Regions from separate parts of the Carnobacterium sp. FSL W8-0810 genome, predicted to be linked through region 1. Evidence: riboswitches for the same ligand, from Rfam matches in the RefSeq annotation. Region 1 holds a riboswitch; the other holds the start of a gene.
The links. A riboswitch is a leader RNA that binds a small molecule or an ion and turns the genes downstream of it on or off. The one in region 1 is predicted to bind thiamine pyrophosphate.

Region 1 (4,436 bases):
TTTTTGACCATATGCAAAACTATTATCTCAAACATACTAACTCTAATCAAATTTGACGATTTTTGATTAATTTTTTCTCATAAAAAAAGATTTTGGAATTAGTATTCCAAAATCTTTCTTTAGCTAGCTTATGAGTTTATAGAATTGGAGAAAATAATCTAGAAAAAGTTTGTTTAAATTTCATCCATTTAGATTTATTATCAATGATTTCTTTTGTCAGTAGATAGCTTTTCTTCATATCTTCATAAAAGAAATTTTGCTGTTGCTGAGCAATCTTAGCATCATAGATAAAAACATTTACTTCAAAATTTAATTTAAAACTACGGATATCAAAATTAGCTGTCCCAATCGAACAGATATCTCCATCCACAACTACTGTTTTTGCATGTAAAAATCCATTATCGTAAATATATACTTCTGCACCAACTGCTGCCATAGCTTCAGCATAATACATGGTAGCCCGATAAATAAATGGATGATCTGGTTTATTCGGTATCATGATTTTAACATCAATCCCAGACATTATAGCAATTTGAATAGATTCCAATACTGAATCATCTGGAACAAAATAAGGCGTTTGAATAAAAACAGACTCTTTAGCCATACTGATCATCTTAATATAACCCTTTTTGATTTGCTCAAGATCTGAATCTGGACCACTCGAAACGACTTGTACGTTCGTATGCCCTTTTTTATCAATTAAAGGGAAGAAATTTTCTTCATATTCCAATTTATGTTTAGGAACTGCTGCATTCCAATCCATTAAAAATCGACTTTGTAATGCAAGGACAGCATTTCCTTGAATTTTTAAATGGGTATCTCTCCAATAGCCAAATTTCTTATACTCGCCTAAATACTCATCTCCAACGTTGAAACCGCCAGTATACCCAATTTTCCCATCAATAATCACAATTTTACGGTGATTACGGTAGTTAAAACGTAAATTAATCAATGGAAATTTTGAACCAAAGAAAGGTTCAGCTTTGCCACCTAATTTTTTTAATTTTTTAAAAAAATTAGGCTTTAACGATCGAGAACCTAAAGCATCATAAATAACTAAAACATCAACTCCAGCAGCTGCACGTTCTTCTAAGACTTTAAGAACACGTTTCCCTATTTTATCGTTATGGATAATATAATAGATCATATGAATGTGATGCTCCGCTTTAGAAATATCTTCTATTAAAGAATTAAATTTCTGTGCTCCATCAGTGAACAATTCAATTTTATTTCCTTTAGTTAAAATTGATTCGTCACTTTCTAAAAATAAACTTGCCATTTCTTTTGCGTTTTCAGTAGCTTGTTTAGCAGATAATAAATTTTCATCCTCTGCTAACATTTCTTTTTGAGCTTGTACGAGCTCTGGCATTCCTATATTTTCTTGAGACTTGATATCAAATATCTTTTCACGGGTCAATTTTTTCCCAATAAACAAATAAAAAATGAATCCAATTCCTGGTAAAAGAATCAATACAAGCAACCATGCCCAAGTAGCAGCAATATCTCGTTTCTCACGAAAAACCGTAATGACAGCAAAAACGATATTTAAAAAGAAAAAACCCAAAAGTATGTATGTGATAATCTGCATCGACGTATTCCTCTCCAACTTTATTATTAGTCAATCTTACTACTTCCCTAATTTTTTAGCTACTACAAACTAGCGAACTGCAGGAATTCATTACCAAAAAAGAGATTGGGCAGCTGCCACAATCTCTCACTTATTTATCCTTAAAAAAAATGGTTAATGTTTACTTTTTGGTAAAAACAACATTGGAGTCGTTTTAGCTATGATGATTAATACAACGCTTGTTACTATTCCAGTAACGAGTGCACTTCCACCGTTCGCAATAAATGAATACCAAATAGGATTCATTCCTTCTGGAGCATAACTTCCCCAAAAATAATACCCTGCAATAAAGTGCCAGAAGAAACGAGCTGCTGTTCCTAATATCGTTCCAAAGACAATTAATTGATATTGCTTTAGTTTTTTATTTTCTTTAAAAGATCGTTGGATAGGTCTGCTTACCAGACCTGCAAAACCAACAAAAGCAAAAGCAACAAAATATTCTATAAATCCTTGTAATGGATGCAATATACTAGCGTTTCCAACTAAGAAATGCAATACTCCCCATAAAAATCCTGATGCAGACGCTGCTATAAAACCATACCTAAATGCAAACAACGTTAACGGAATCATCCCTAACGAAATTGTAAATCCTGTTCCAATATTGGTTGGAATCAAAGATAACACAATTGCTAAAGCGGCAACTATCGTCCCTTCTATCCAAACACGTAACCTCATACTACTCAAAAAAAACTCCTCCTTCATGTGTTGAACAGTGCCACACATCAAAGGAGGAGTCCGAATAATCATTTTAACACTATTATTTCGTCCCCGTCACAATCCCTACGCTCGTACTAACGAACAGGTTCCAAGGGTTAGAATCTATTGATTCAATCTCAGCTTTTTACAGCACCCCTTTGTGATGGTTGTTCATTCAATTTTACTTCCATATAATATAGTACAATTATACTGATTTTTTGTCAATATACGATTTGATGATTCAACTATTAAGCAGATTAAACTAGACTGCCCTCAAGTATTTTTGAGTAAACAAACTTATACCCATCTGCTTCCTTTACTTTCTTTTTAGTATCTTTGAATCCTGATTTTAAATACATCATTTGTCCACTGATGTTATCGTAATCAATCAACAAAACAATTTCATTAATAGAAGAAAACCGCTCTTTTATATACTCCGGTAGTTTTTCCATTGAAGCTTTTCCGTATCCTTGCTTTTGATACCGTTTATCGACCGAATGGGCTTTTAAAAGAATAGCATTGGGATTTGAGACATAGTTTAATACCGAATTTCCTGTTTGAAGGATAAAGAAACCTACCATCGTATCTTGGTCTAAGATCAAGATAGGGTATTTTTCATTTTCATGTAAACTTTCAGTCATACCGACCATAGGCATCACTGTGTAAGGATTTTTTTCTATTATATAATCTTCTATCATAGAAACATCGCCTACTGTTGCTTCTCTTAGTATAATATTTTCCATCCTATTCATACACTAACCTCCACTGATTTATTGTATTAAACCTCTTTATAAGCCTACCTTACCTGTCCCCATCCCATTCAGCATAAAATTCTGATAAATAGTGTTCCATAAAAGCATGTCTTTGTTCTGCTAACTTTTTCCCAGAAGTTGTATTCATTTCTTCCCTTAGTTTTAACAATTTTTCATAAAAATGCATAATAGCTGTATCTTCTCCAGAACGATAATCTTCTATAGTAAGATGTTCACGTGGTTTTTTTTCCGGATCATGTATCAATCGATTTTTTGAACCTGAATAGGCCATTGTTCTAGCGATCCCAATTGCTCCTATTGCATCCAATCTATCTGCATCTTGAATAATTTTTCCTTCTATTGAAGTCAATTTAGTTTTATTTGTCCCACCTTTGTATGACATGTGAAGAATGATATCCATTATTTGTTCTGTTTCTTCTTCAGTTATAGGATGAGTTGAAAGCCAACTTCTAACTTTCTTCTCCCCATCAGCTTCTGTTTTATTCATTTTTTCATCAGCCACATCATGTAAAAGAGCCGCCATCTCGCAAATAAAGAAATTTATTTCTTTACGTTCTTGTTTTGCAATACTTTTTGCTAAATTTCTGACTCGATGAATATGCCACCAATCATGACCGCTAGCATCATCTTTTAATAATTTATATACATAGTCTTCTGTATGTTCAATAATTTTTTTTTGTAAATCTGTTAACATTTTTTCCACCTCATTTGTACTCTTCCAGCACTTCAAAATAAGTCTATCAATCCCACTAAAAAACCACAAGTTATATGTCAATTTTTATATCTTATTTTTTATCTTTTTTTACAAGAAACCTAAAAAGAAAACGCTTTTAAAAACTTTTTTTATTTTTTTTATTCCCCCTCTCAGGTCTGTCGTCAAGGTAAAACAACGGTATTAAAGCTTATTTTTGAAAATGGTTTTGTTTTTCATTTTTTTTTATTCATGTTACACTGATTATTGTGCTTCATTTTAAAAGTTTTTTTTTAATGAATAGATGTCGATTTTTCTTAAACATTTTTCAAAGAAATCAGCCATTTTACGAATGGTTTCTATAACAATTTATGTTTTGATTCTATCCTTATCAGATTGTACTTTATTCATTTTGATTCACTAGTTGACATTCATAAATAAAAAAAGGAAGGGGATGTTATTTTTGTCAAAAATAACTATTGAAAATGTTACAAAAGTTTTTGGTAAAAGAACAACACAAGCCTTAGAGTTGTTAAACCAACAAAAATCTAAGCAAGAAATCTTTAAAGAAACTGGGGCCACTGTAGGAGTAAACAACGTTAGCTTTACAGTTGAAGAAGGTGAAATTTTTGTCATCATGGGATTATCA
Region 2 (4,436 bases), 1.6 Mb from region 1:
GTGAAGATATCAAAGCACAAGCATATGATTTAAAAGATCAAGCAATGGATCAAGTAAACAGTTTTGCTGAAGAAGTAAAACAAAGTTACAAAGAAGTTGAAGAAGAAATCAGCTACACTGATCCTGAATTAGCTTCTACTATTGAAGATATTGAAACAGATTTAAATCTTCACTCTGAACCTGTTGATACTTCAGAATTTAACGGAACTGTAGAAGTTCCTTCATCACCTACCGTTGAAGATTTAACTGATACCCCAGATCTATCTGTTGAAGATAGACGTGGACAATTATAGACTTAAATAGAACTCAAAGTAAAAATCCTTACTAAAATACCACTCTCCTAATACTTTAGGGGAGTGGTATTTGCTTTATCCTTATTTATATACTAATGCTAAATCAATCCTCTAAATAATTAGTTTATTTTTTTCTTTGACAGTAGATTCTTAACGGTTTGTCCAATATCTTCACTGTGGCAAATAACTGAAATAACAGACACACCGTCTGCGCCTGAAGAACGAACGGCATTAGCATTTTCTTCTGTAATTCCACCTATTCCTACAATTGGAAAGTTAGCAAATTGTTTTCGTATAGCTTTTAAAAAATACAACCCAGCAGGAGGCTTCGCATCTTTTTTAGATTGCGTTTTATATAGTGGACCAATTCCGACGTAATCTGCTCCGTTAAGTATCGCTTGTTCCATTTCTCTAGAATTGTGTACAGAAACACCCACTATTTTTCCTTTTGCTTTTTCACGAAATATAGGAAGCGCTAGATCTTCTTGGCCGATATGAAAACCATCCGCATTTAATTTAAATGCAAGCTCTACATCATCATTGACGATAAACGGTACTTGGTAAGCTTGACACATTTTTTGACAAGCACGAGCAAACTCTTCATACGCTTTACCTGTTAAAGACCCTTCACCCTTTTCACGTAATTGAAAACAAGTAATCCCTGCTTGTAAAGCTTCTTCAAGAGTTTCCAAAGGATCTTTTCTACAGTTCACTGTACCCATTATAAAATAAACGTTCAAAATATTACAGTTCATTTACTGCTACCTCACAGGTTCTTTTTTGATCGTTATAAGCAAAATGATTTGTTGGTCCATGACCATTTCCAATATGAAGAGGGGTAGAAATAGCTAGATGGATGAATTTTTTTGCTTCAATAATCGATTCATGTATGGACAGTCCTTTTGCAATATTTGCTGTAAGAGCTGCAGAAAATGTACAACCTGTCCCATGTGTATCTTTTGTTTGTATACGAGGGGTACTTATCGAAAAAGAATGCTGACGAGTGTATACTCTATCCGTTGCCTGTTCTCCATCTAAATGACCTCCTTTTATAATCACGCATTCAACCCCCATTTGAAGGATTTGCTGTGCAGCTTCTTCAATATCTTTAACATTTTTAATCCGTTTACCTGTTAAAAGTTCTGCCTCAGGGATATTTGGTGTGCAAATTGTTGTATAAGGAAACAGCTTTTCGATTAACGTTTTTACTGCTTCATCTTGTAAAAGACTTGCTCCGCCTTTTGCAATCATCACTGGATCAACGATTAGTGGAATTTGGTATTGTTGTACGATTTTAGCCACAACTTCAATAATTTCAGCTGAAAATAACATTCCTGTTTTAATTGCTTTTACAGAAAAATCATCTAGTATTGTTTGTAATTGTTGCTGTACAAAAATTGGCGATACTTCAAAAATACCGTGTACTCCTAGTGTATTTTGATCAGTTAATGCTGTTATTGCTGTTGTTCCAAATACACCCAGTTCTTGAAATGTTTTTATATCCGCTTGAATTCCAGCACCGCCACCTGAATCTGATCCAGCTATTGTTAGTGCAATCATCTCTCAACCTCCGATAATTTTTGTAATGTGTTCATAAATTGTAAAGCAAACGTACCCACTTCATTTGTACTTTGTTCAGCAGCTTGCTTGTAATCTTTTAACGTCGCTGCTAAACTTTGCATTGGATTCATACCGCTGCTCGCAAGCGACGCTGCACAGATAGCACTTAATAAACACCCAGTACCTGTGATGTGTGTCGCTATTTTCTTGCCTCCTGAAACATGAATTCCCTCATGCCCATCTGTTATAAAATCTGATTCACCCGTTACAATGACAAGGCACGTATACTGCAAAGCAACTCGTTTTGCGATTTTAGCAATATCTATTTCACCTGTGCCGCTATCTACACCTTTTGGTTGCCAAACCTCACCGGCAATTGCCGCTAGCTCACCTGCATTGCACCGAATTAAATCAAACTGAATTTTATTCAGAAGGTGCTTAACCAATTGTTTGCGATAACTTGTAGAACCAACACCTACTGGATCCAGCACAATAGGAATAGATAATTCATTTGCTGTTTTGCCTGCAAGCAGCATAGCTTCTGCTGTACGGTCATTCACTGTTCCAATATTAATAAGCAATGCTTGAGCAATCGACACTATTTCAGATACCTCTTTAACTTCATCAGCCATAATAGGTGAAGCACCGACTGCAAGTAACCCATTCGCTGTGAAATTAGCAACTACGTAATTTGTCATGCAATGCACTAAAGGAGCTTTTTTTTTAATTTGTACTAACATATTTCATTCCTCTTTCCTCTACTTTTTTGTCTGCCATTTCTTTTCACCATTCTTCAAAAATCTAACTCTCAGTCCTCCTTTATTTTGGACGCAAGCAAAAAAAGCCTCTACAAAAAGCGTAGAGGCTAAAAAAAGTGTATGAAAAAAACACTAATCGCTCCCTACGTCAGTATTAACTAACAGGTTCAAAGGGTCAGGTTTTAACCTTCTCAACACAAGCGTGTCCCCCCGCAATTAAAAGTTTTACAAAAGAAAAGCTCCCCATAGAAATGGAGAGCTCAGTACGTATAATTTAACAGATATGTACCTAGTGCTCCCTACGTCAGTGTTAACTAACAGGTTCAAAGGGTCAGGTTTTACCTTCTCAACACAAATGTGTCCCCCTGCAAAACATTTAATTACTTATAAGCTTACTATATACAAACTATTTAATCAATTTTCTTAAGTAATTAGACATTAAGAGTACAAAAAAAAGTAACTAATGAATAAATTTTTTCAGTCTATTCATTAGTTAGCAACAATTCGATCTTTTTCTTTTAATTTAATTATTCTTCTTTATTCACCCACACAGATACAGAACCGGCTTCTACAAGAAAATGACCATTACCTTCTTCATCAATCGTTATTTTATTTGTACAATTACCTAGATAATCTTCATAAACACATCCACTTTTGTCTTCTCCTACAAACATATCCTTAAAGCCAGCTTCACTATTTGAGATGACTACAGCACACCCTCTTGGATACTCTTCATTTCCTGATCGAGTCCAACCAATACAATTTCTGTGATCAAAATAATCTGTTTGATTTCCATAAGCATAATTCTTTTTAAGGTACAATAATTTATCGATTACTTCACGCTGAGGTTCAATTGGATCATCCCCTTTGATACCGTAATAATCACCGTAAAAGAGCACTGGATAGCCTTCTTGTCTTAGTAAGATAACTCCATAAGCTGCAGGCTTAAACCATGGCTCAATAAAGGATTCCAGCGATTGATTTGGTTGAGAATCATGATTATCTACAAAAGTTACAGCTTGCATGGGATTATTTTGGATTAACGTTTGATCAAATAATTGTGTCAAATCAAATTCGTTACCCATTTTTGAAGCTTGTTCTAATTGGTGATGCAATCCTACGTCAAATAGATCCATTTTATAGCCTTGGCTCTCTAAATAATTCTTTAAACTAGAGTAATTTTGGTCCCAATACTCTCCCACAATAAAAAATTGTTTGCCAAAATTAGATTCAATACTTTCGCGTAATTCATAAATGAAATTCTCGTTAATATGTTTGACCGCATCTAACCTAAAACCATCTACTCCAGTTTCTGCAATAAACCAATTAGCCCATTTTTTTGTTTCTTCAACAACTTCTGGATGACTATAATCAATATCAGCATACATGAGGTAATCGTAATTGCCATACTCGTTATCTACTGTTTCGTCATCGGCCCAGCCTTTATTTTGACCTTCAATACGATAAATAGCTTTTTTCTCGTTTTCTTGATTGTAATCCGTTCCTGAAAAATGGTACCAATGCCATTGGAAATCAGAGTATTTCCCTTTTCTACCTGGAAAAGTAAACTCTGTCCATCCTTCAATTTCATAGGGTTCACTGATTGTTTGATTGCGATCATCAGGATCCACTTCAATCGCTTTAAATCGTTCAACTCCATCTGCGCCTGCTTTATGATTTAAAACAACATCTGCATAAACTTGGATTTCGTATTTATGCAGCTCATCAATTGCTGCTATTAATTCTTCTTTTGTACCATACTTTGTGCGGATAGTACCTTTTTGATCAAACTCACCTAAATCGTATAAATCATATATTCCGTATC

Region 2: it holds a riboswitch for thiamine pyrophosphate, as region 1 does, so the genes downstream of both, thiM (hydroxyethylthiazole kinase) here and thiT (energy-coupled thiamine transporter ThiT) in region 1, are expected to answer to the same signal.

The regions. Positions count from the first base shown of each region.
Region 1 covers NZ_JBBOWO010000001.1:2,104,822-2,109,257, forward strand. The annotation lists gene cls (cardiolipin synthase) at 137-1,588, opposite strand; gene thiT (energy-coupled thiamine transporter ThiT) at 1,742-2,302, opposite strand; TPP riboswitch at 2,388-2,491, opposite strand; gene NST49_RS10160 (GNAT family N-acetyltransferase) at 2,581-3,075, opposite strand; gene NST49_RS10165 (HD domain-containing protein) at 3,125-3,790, opposite strand; gene NST49_RS10170 (quaternary amine ABC transporter ATP-binding protein) at 4,242-4,436, shown strand, end outside.
Region 2 covers NZ_JBBOWO010000001.1:547,932-552,367, forward strand. The annotation lists gene NST49_RS02670 (YtxH domain-containing protein) at 1-293, shown strand, start outside; gene thiE (thiamine phosphate synthase) at 413-1,048, opposite strand; gene thiD (bifunctional hydroxymethylpyrimidine kinase/phosphomethylpyrimidine kinase) at 1,038-1,853, opposite strand; gene thiM (hydroxyethylthiazole kinase) at 1,850-2,593, opposite strand; TPP riboswitch at 2,735-2,833, opposite strand; TPP riboswitch at 2,891-2,988, opposite strand; gene NST49_RS02690 (alpha-amylase) at 3,139-4,436, opposite strand, start outside.